Regions from separate parts of the Musicola paradisiaca NCPPB 2511 genome, predicted to be linked through region 2. Evidence: predicted binding sites of a transcription regulator. Region 2 holds the regulator's gene; the other holds the start of a gene.
The links. Region 2 encodes PurR, which represses purine synthesis genes. Its sites were predicted from a motif close to CANGCAAACGTTTGCNTG; they were not measured.
Positions count from the first base shown of each region.

Region 1: purM (phosphoribosylformylglycinamidine cyclo-ligase) is a predicted target of PurR. The motif match lies at 2,678-2,695, and genes of this name have one in related genera.

Region 1 is NZ_CM001857.1:1,206,520-1,211,453, forward strand. Features, by position in the region: gene galS (HTH-type transcriptional regulator GalS) at 1-599, opposite strand, end outside; gene purN (phosphoribosylglycinamide formyltransferase) at 940-1,578, opposite strand; gene purM (phosphoribosylformylglycinamidine cyclo-ligase) at 1,578-2,615, opposite strand; gene upp (uracil phosphoribosyltransferase) at 2,847-3,473, shown strand; gene uraA (uracil permease) at 3,749-4,934, shown strand, end outside.
Region 2 is NZ_CM001857.1:1,985,755-1,990,688, forward strand. Features, by position in the region: gene DPA2511_RS08665 (riboflavin synthase) at 1-239, shown strand, start outside; gene cfa (cyclopropane fatty acyl phospholipid synthase) at 387-1,538, opposite strand; gene purR (HTH-type transcriptional repressor PurR) at 1,871-2,896, opposite strand; gene cydH (cytochrome bd-I oxidase subunit CydH) at 3,269-3,358, shown strand; gene DPA2511_RS08685 (C40 family peptidase) at 3,506-4,576, opposite strand; gene DPA2511_RS08695 (Grx4 family monothiol glutaredoxin) at 4,897-4,934, shown strand, end outside.

The sequences.
Region 1 (4,934 bases), 780 kb from region 2:
TGTTTCCAGCCGGTCTGTCGCAGTATGACGTCTTCGATCGGATGGCTGGAGCGAAGATAGCCGATGCGTCTATGCCCTTGTTGCAGCAACATGCGGGTCGCCATCATGGCGCCGCTGATGTTGTCCAGACAGACGCAGCGATGGTCATAGCCTGCCAGGTTACGGTTGATCAACACCATGCCCGGCACTTGATCCATAAACATGCTCAGCTCATCGTCCGATAGCGCCTTGGCATGGACGATCAGCGCGTTACAGCGCTGGCGGATCAACACTTCGATTGCGTGTCGTTCCTTCTCTTCCTGATGGTAGGAGTTATTGATAAGTACGTGTTTTTGTAACCGCTGAGCAATGGTATCAACCGCTTTCACCATGGCGCCGAAAAACGGGTCGGACACGTCCATCACCACCACGCCGATCGTGTCGCTGATCTGCGTCGCCAGTGCCTGTGCATTGGCGTTTGGCCGGTAGCCTAACCGCTCCACGGTTTGAAGAACCAGATCGCGCGTTTGCGGTGTCACTGAGTTGCTGTTGTTAAGCACGCGGGACACGGTGGCGATGGATACGCCTGCCTGACGCGCGACATCACGAATGGTTATCATCAATACTCACCACAGAGGTAAAGGTTGTCCTGACCGCACCCCGAAGAGGGGGGGGTGACGCCATTCTGTCAGGGGGCAGGGCATTGCTGCGTGAGTCTCGTCACAGCATTGAAAGCGCTTACATACAATTTTATAACCTTTGTGATGAAGGTCATTATCCAGATGGCGACGGCATGCAGCGTGGGCATCACAACGAAAAACGATGGCGAAGCGAGATGACAGGCTGCGAGTGCAATGGCTGTCCGGTTGAGTTTCGGAGATGGGCGGGAAAATCAGGAGATGGCGGTTCTGAGTTTTCCCGCTAGCGGTTGGCTAAGACGGTAGCGGTGAACGTTGGCGGTTATTCGGCGGCATAGCCGGCGGCGGGAAGCGCAACGCCGTCCAGCCAGGCGCGGTTATCACGTAAAGCCAGCCGGTTATTCAGGTACCAGCTCACCACCAACGGGTAAATGCTGTGTTCCTGCGCTTGCACTCGTTCCTGTACATCCTGCTCGCTGTCTTCCGGGAAAATCGGCACCCTGGCTTGCAGGATGACTGGGCCGCCATCCAGCTCTTCGGTAACGAAATGGACGGAAGTGCCGTGCTCGCTATCGCCATTTTCCAGCGCTTTGCGGTGAGTATGCAGGCCCGGATATTTCGGCAACAGGGATGGATGGATGTTGAGCATTTTGCCAGAAAACCGGCGGACAAACGCCTCACTGAGGATACGCATGTAACCTGCCAGCACCACCACATCAGGTTGATGGCGAGCGATTTCTTCCGCCAGCGCAGCGTCAAAATCGGCACGGCTGGCGAAGTTGGACGGCAGCAATGCTTGGGCCGGAATACCTGCTTCTTGCGCCCGAACCAAGCCGTAAGCATCAGGGTTGTTGCTTAATACCGCCGCAATACGCCCTTTGAGCCTGCCATCCTGACAGGCGTCGAGCAACGCCTGCAGATTGCTTCCCTGGCCTGATATTAAAACTACGATATTTTTCATTACCGGATGACCACTGTCTCTCCGTTGTCGGTGCGGCTAATCACACCGATTTTCCACGCGCTCTCGCCGTTCTGATTGAGATGTGCAATGGCGGTTTCCGCTTGTGCGGCGGGCAGCGCGATGATCATGCCGACGCCGCAGTTAAACGTGCGGTACATTTCGTGGCGGCTAACGTTGCCGGCCTGCTGCAACCACTGGAATACCGACGGCCATTGCCAACTGGCTTCATCGATAGTGGCCTGCATACCTTCCGGCAATACGCGCGGAATGTTTTCCCAGAAGCCGCCGCCGGTCAGGTGAGAGATGGCGTGCACATCGACATTCTCAATCAAAGACAGTATCGATTTGACGTAGATCTTGGTCGGAGCCAGCAGGTGGTCGGCCAGTGGTTTGCCGTCTAATTGTGTTTGTTCTGGGTTGGTGCCGCTAACCTCAAGGATTTTGCGGATCAGCGAGTAACCATTGGAGTGTGGGCCGCTGGAGGCCAGCGCGATCAGCGCGTCGCCTTCCTGTACTTGACTGCCGTCGATGATTTCCGATTTCTCGACCACGCCGACGCAGAACCCCGCGACGTCATAATCCTCGCCGTGGTACATGCCGGGCATTTCAGCCGTTTCGCCGCCGACCAGCGCGCAGCCGGACTGTTTACAACCTTCAGCGATGCCGGTGATGACGCGGCTTGCGGTATCCACATCCAGCTTGCCGGTGGCGTAGTAATCCAGGAAGAACAGCGGCTCGGCGCCTTGCACCACCAGATCATTGACGCACATGGCCACCAGATCGATGCCAATCGTATCGTGACGCTGCAGATCCATCGCCAGACGCAGCTTGGTGCCGACACCGTCCGTACCGGAAACCAGTACCGGTTCGCGGTATTTCTGCGGTAAGGCGCACAGGGCACCGAAACCGCCCAGACCACCCATGACTTCCGGGCGGCGGGTCTGTTTCACCACACCTTTAATACGGTCTACCAATGCATTGCCTGCATCAATATCCACGCCTGCGTCTTTATAGCTGAGAGAGGTTTTATCGGTCACTGCGGAGTCCCCACGGAGGTTACGATTGGTTGAAAAAATCGAGCGCGCACATTCTAGCAGCGTAAGCAAACGTTTGCGAGTGATGTATTCGCGGCCTGCGCGTTTTGCCGGCAACGGAGAATTTCTGTAATAGCTTGATCTGGATCAGCGTCGATCATATAGCCGCAAGACGAAAAAGCGGTATAATCCCGCGATTTTTTTGGCCGTCCTATGCCGAAGGGGAGAAAAGTGATGAAGATCGTCGAGGTGAAACACCCGCTCGTCAAACATAAACTGGGCCTGATGCGTGAGCATGATATCAGCACCAAGCGTTTTCGTGAGCTGGCGTCTGAAGTAGGTAGCTTGTTGACTTATGAAGCCACTGCCGATCTGGCGACTGAGAAAGTGACGATTGAAGGCTGGTGCGGGCCGGTAGAAGTCGATCAAATCAAAGGCAAAAAAATTACCGTCGTGCCGATCCTGCGTGCCGGGCTGGGCATGATGGAAGGCGTGCTGGAGAACGTACCCAGCGCGCGCATCAGCGTTGTCGGGATGTATCGCGACGAAACCACACTGGAGCCGGTTCCCTATTTTCAGAAGCTGGCTTCCAATATTGATGAGCGCATGGCGCTGGTGGTGGATCCGATGCTGGCGACCGGCGGTTCGATGATCGCGACTATCGATCTGTTGAAGAAAGCCGGGTGCCGCAGCATCAAGATTCTGGTGTTGGTCGCGGCCCCAGAAGGGATCGCCGCGCTGGAGAAAGCGCATCCGGATGTGGAGCTTTATACCGCAGCCATCGACAAAGGGCTTAATGAACACGGTTACATCATGCCGGGTCTGGGCGATGCCGGCGATAAGCTCTTTGGTACCAAGTAAGCCATTAAGCCGACCTTAGCGTCGGCTTTTTTTTGGAATGGATTTCCCTCCGACGGCCGTCGGGAACAGCGGCGGCGTAGTCCAGTCGAACAGACAATATCGTAATGCAGGGAAACGACGTCTATTGGGCGTGGTTGCTCCGGCTGTCGGCTGTCTGGCGTTCGGGGCGGCGGCTGGCCAGGGACGAAGGTTTTTTTCGCGTCGGCGAGGCCGGCGCGGTTTTCTGCCGGGAACGCCGGTATTTCACAGACAGTAAACTTACAGAGGAAAATGAGATGACTCGTCGCGCCATCGGGGTACATGAACGGTTGCCGCTGTTGCAGACCATCCCGCTGAGCTTTCAACACTTGTTCGCTATGTTCGGCGCTACCGTGCTGGTGCCGATTCTGTTCAAGGTGAACCCGGCTACGGTACTGCTGTTCAATGGTATCGGTACCCTGCTTTATTTGTTCATCTGCAAAGGCAAGATTCCGGCATATCTGGGCTCGAGCTTCGCGTTTATCTCCCCGGTGTTACTGCTGTTGCCGCAAGGATACGAAGTGGCGTTAGGCGGCTTTATCATGTGCGGCCTGGTGTTCTGTCTGGTGGCGCTGGTGGTGCATAAGGCGGGAACCGGCTGGTTGAATGTGATCTTCCCGCCGGCGGCGATGGGCGCGATTGTGGCGGTTATCGGGCTGGAATTGGCCGGGGTGGCGGCCAATATGGCCGGCCTGACGCCGGCTGCCGGCGTTGAAATGGATACCAAAACCGTGACGGTGTCGCTGGTGACGCTGGCGGTGACGGTACTGGGCTCGGTATTGTTTCGTGGCTTTCTGGCGATTATCCCGATTTTGATCGGCGTGCTGGTGGGTTACGCCTTCGCGTTTTTCATGGGCATGGTGGATCTGGCGCCGATCGCCCAGGCGCATTGGTTTGCACTGCCGACCTTTTATACGCCGCGTTTTGAGTGGGTCGCTATGCTGACCATTCTGCCCGCCGCGTTGGTGGTGATTGCCGAACACATTGGTCATCTGGTGGTAACTGCCAATATCGTGAAAAAGGATCTGGTGCGTGACCCGGGCCTGCACCGTTCGCTGTTCGCCAACGGTATTTCCACCATCCTTTCCGGTTTCTTCGGCTCCACGCCGAATACCACCTACGGCGAAAACATCGGCGTACTGGCGATCACCAAGGTTTACAGTACCTGGGTGATCGGCGGCGCGGCGCTTATCGCCATTTTGCTGTCCTGCGTCGGCAAACTGGCTGCGGCGATTCAGGCGGTGCCGGTGCCGGTGATGGGCGGTGTGTCTTTGCTGCTGTACGGCGTTATCGGCGCCTCCGGCATCCGCGTTTTGATCGAATCCAAAGTGGATTACAACAAGGCGCAGAACCTGATCCTGACATCGGTGATTCTGATTATCGGCGTCAGCGGCGCCAAGATTCACTTAGGTGTGGTTGAACTGAAAGGTATGGCGCTGGCGA
Region 2 (4,934 bases):
GGTTTATCGGTATTGACGGCATTAGCCTGACGATTGGTGAAGTCACCCGCAACCGCTTTTGCGTACATTTGATTCCGGAAACGCTGAATCGCACCACGCTGGGGCGGAAGCGTCTGGGCGATCGCATCAATATTGAAATCGACCCGCAGACGCAAGCGATTGTCGATACGGTTGAGCGGGTGTTGGCCCAGCAGGCACAACACACTTCTGTGACCACAGACGTCGAGGCAGGATCCTGAACGAAAGCCGTGGGCAGAACCGTTTGTCATGCCGCACGGTGAAACCTGTTCCGCATCCTGAATAAAAAATACGGTGCAGCTAGATAGCCGCACCGTATTTTTTATCCGTGCCGGATAGCCAGTCTGTTCTTCCTTTCCTAGCAGCCGTTAACGCGGCACACGTATTCCACCTTCCACGCCAGAGACGCTAAACAGCACTTGCCAGAGCTGAATATTGCGTGCACGAAACGCACCGGCACAGGCATTCAGGTAATAGCTGAACATACGGTGAAAGCGTGCGGGGTAGTGCCCAGACAGTTTTGACCAATGTTGTTGGAAACGTTCATTCCAGGCCATCAGGGTACGATCATAATCAGCGCCGAAGCTGTGCCAGTCTTCCATAATCAGATACGGTTCGCTGGTTTGCGCAATATGGCGCACCGATGGCAGGCAGCCATTGGGAAATATGTATTTGTTAATCCAGGGGTCGACTTTCAGGTCGGTCTGATTGGCGCCGATGGTATGTAACAAAAACAATCCATTAGGCTTGAGATTGCGGCTGACTACGTGGAAGTAGGTGTCGTAATTCTTCGGCCCTACGTGCTCGAACATGCCGACGGAAACGATGCGATCAAACTGGTGATTGAGGTCACGATAATCCAGCAGTTGAATATCGACGTCCAGATCCTGACAGCGTTGCTGCGCCAGTTTTTGTTGCTCGCGGGAGATGGTTACGCCAGTCACGGCAACACCGTAATAGCGTGCGGCGAATTCAGCGAGGCCGCCCCAGCCGCAACCGATATCCAGCAGTGTCATTCCCTGGCGTAGTTGTAGCTTTTCGCAGATCATGCGCAATTTGTCTTGCTGAGCCTGCTCCAGCGTTTCGGCTTGTTTCCAGTAGCCGCAGGAGTATTGCATGTACGGATCTAACATCTGGGTGAACAGATCATTGCCAAGGTCATAATGCTCCTTGCCGACGATCCAGGCGCGACGTCGGGATTGCAGGTTGGTCAGCCGCGCCGTGAGTATCCGGAGAGTATCCCGCCAGCGGACAGGCAGACGGTTCTCCAGCCCCGCCCGCAATACGCGGTGGAAAAACATATCCAGTCGCTCACATTCCCACCAGCCGTCCATGTAACTTTCACCCAATCCCAACGAACCTTCGCGCAGAATGCGCTTGTATAAGTCAGGATTTTTGACCTGAATATCAAACGGGCAAGAGCCGTTGACGGTGATACCGGCAACCGACAGCATTTCGTTGATAATCTGGAACCAGGATGATTCAGGAGTACCCAGTTCCTCCACATAAGATGAACTCATAACTTCTCCCTACCTTGTCAGAATGATGTCGAACAAGGAACAACGTAGACAATTTTACCCGTAACGGTATCGGTGGAAAAAATCCATCGTCTACCTCTGATGTTCTCAGAGGAAAATAAGAGAAAAGCCGGTGCGAAGGGCATCTATCCCTGGTCGTGATGAACAGTGCGACGACCAATAGACAGGATAGAAAAAGATCGATCTTTCTTGATTACGAGTGTTGCGAAAGACAATGACAAGTGTATGACTGCTTCGTCCTGTGGACAAGTCCCGCTTGGGGCGAAGCAGTGTTGAAGGTTTAGAAATCGGCGTTGAATAAGAAAGTCATCTGACTAACGGCGGTAATCCCGGAATGGGCCGTCAGAAACTGAGCGCCGCTCGATCAGCGTTGGATGGACTTCGATCATCTGCGATTCTTCTCGTTTGCTGGTGATGCGATCGAGCAGCATCGAGAATGCCGCCTGCCCCAAACGTTGTTTAGGTTGATGGATCGTGGTCAACGCTGGCGTGAAATAGCGGGAGTGCCGGACGTTATCATACCCGATCACCGAAATATCCTGCGGTACGCGCAATCCAATCTCATCGGCGGCGCAGATGGCGCCCATTGCCATGATATCGCCGCCGCAGAAAACGGCGGTCGGGCGTTGTTTCTGCGCCAGAATCTGATGCATAGCCCGGTAGCCGGACTCCGGCTCGAAGTCACCCTGAACTATCCACTCTTCCCGGATGGGAATGTCCGCCTCTTTCAGTGCTTTGAGAAAACCCAGATAACGGCCGCTGCCTGTATTTCGTTCTTGTGGCCCGGGAATGACGCCGATATCGCGATGACCTCGTTCGATCAGATACCGCCCGGCCATATAGCCGCCGGAAAAAGCGTTGTCGATGATGGTATCGGTGAAATCACTGTGTGCTTCACCCCAGTCCATCACTACCATGGGGATATGACGATAATCTGCCAACATCGTCAGTAATGCTGGTGGATATTCCGCACACATGACCAGCAGCCCGTCGACACGTTTTTGCGCCAACATGGAAAGGTACGCGCGTTGTTTATCCAACTCATTGTGGGAGTTGCATAACACCAGCGTATAGCCTTTGGCATAACAGCTGTTTTCCACCGCTTCAATGATCTCGGCGAAGTACGGCGCTTCACTGGAGGTCGCCAACAGCCCGATTGATTTTGTATGGTTGACTTTCAAACTGCGTGCGACGGCGCTGGGGGAATAATGTAGTTCTTTAATGGCCGCACGTACTGCGGCTTTGGTCTCTTCGGCGACGAAACGTGTTTTATTGATCACGTGAGACACGGTTGTGGTCGAAACGCCAGCACGTTTTGCCACATCTTTGATCGTTGCCATGCAGAATGACTCCTGAACCTACTTGTTACAGCAGTAAGTATATTGTTAATCGTTTGCCTGCGTGGATCCTGCTTTTGCCTGGACAAAAGTCGGATTTCAGAAGGAGAGTGCCGAGAGATACCTGAAGGGCAGGGCTGACGCTTCACCAACGCAAACGCAGTGTGTTCGGTAAACTGCGGATTTTGTCTGATCTGGGCGGAAAGTGGAAGAGGTAATTCATATTATCTCTGTGACAGATAAGCAGGTTTTTTCTGTGTAATCCGGTAATAATGCTGCCATCGTGCTATAGAGCGCATGAACTATACTGTTCCCGATGCATGTTCGGTAGCTTAATTATCAAGATGACCCGAAAGTGAATTAAAGGAGAGTGCTATGGATACCAATCTGAAAATGTCGCTATTTACGACGTTCGTCTCACTGACCGTCATCGTTATTATGGGGTTGACTGCGGTTCTTAACTGATACGGTGAAAAGCGTCTGATAAGCGGTATCCGCAGTCAGAGCTTGTGTTTTCTGAGAACCTCTCGCTTTACGGCGGGAGGTTTTTTTGTCTCTCTAAAAAACCTCCCGAGTAAAGGAGCTTATGGTCTTACGGTTGCAGAAGGCGACTTAACGGATGGTTTTTGGGGTCACGACACGGCGAGCGCCAACATAATGCTCTTGCCAGTAATCTTCGCTTAACTTGCTGATTTTAATATCAGCACCGGAGCGAGGCGACTGAATAAAACGGCCATTGCCCAGATAAACCCCTACGTGATCCGCTGCTCCCCGGTTAGTGATACGGAAAAACACCAGGTCGCCGCTTTCCAGTTCGGCCTTCTTGATGGGGGCGGCGTCGCGTAGATGAAACATTTCGTTGGCGGTACGCGGAATCGGGATTTTCACCAGATCTTTGTAGGCGTAATAGACCAACCCGCTGCAATCAAAACCGGCAGACGGCGAAGAACCACCCCATTGGTAATGTTTACCAATCTGGCTCATCAGTTTGCTCATTGCCGCAGTTTTCGCGTGTTGATAGCGCTTTTTATGTACGGCATTTAAGGCCAGCGTTGTTTTATCCTGCTTGCCCTTCGTCGTTTTGCCGTGTACGGCGCTGATGTTTTCACCGTCGCTTTCCGCCAGGCCTTTTTTGTGCTTATTAGCCGCCTGGGCCGCCTCTGGTTTCTTGATGGCAGCGGCATGACGATTTTTCTGGGCGGTTTCATGTATGTTGTTTTTATTCCCGCCATGAGCGACCGGTTCTTGTTTGATGACGGTTTTATTGGCCTGATGTGACTCTTTCGCTGGTGCGTTTCTACTGTTGGCGATGCGGTTTGCCTGAGGCGACATCACTTTCTTTGTCGATGCGCTGTCGGTATGTGTGGTTTTCTTGTTGTGAGAGGGGGCCGCAGTTTGGTCTTTTGTGGTTGTTTTACTGTCGATGTTTTTGGATGCGGATTTACCGTGGCGAGCTACAGCCGGCGTCAGTGTGTTTTTTTTCACATCCTCTTTTTTCTCTGGTGCGGAAGCAACGCCTTTTCTGGCGCTTTTGACCAGCTTATGTTTTTTGGCTGCTTCATCAGCATTGACGTTATCCACGCTGGCTTTGCGCGGTGATGCCGCTGAATGTGTCGCTGCCTGAGCCAAAGAAAAAAGGTTACTGAAAACCAATAAAAAAAGCGTAATAAGTAAACGCATCATTATTCTGACCGAATGTTGTCCTCAATCGTTCAATCCGCAGAGTATTCCTGAAACTGGTTCGATAAAAAAGTCGGATTCGGTGTTTCTTCATTACAAAATAGTGAGAAATCATTAATGGCAGCTTTTTACTGTGCAATTGTTGCCCTGCCCGTCGATAATTCCGCCAGTTCAAGAATGCCCATCGATAACCCTACAAAAGATAGCGTTTTTTTGTCGTTGTCGCTATCGTTAAAATACGGAACGTCAGCGGCGGTGTTGTAATACCCGCCGCTAGTCATATGACCGGACGTCCGGTCATCTCGCGCTTGAGGAAGCAATAAATGACGACAACTCTCGAAAAAATTCAGCGTCAGATCGC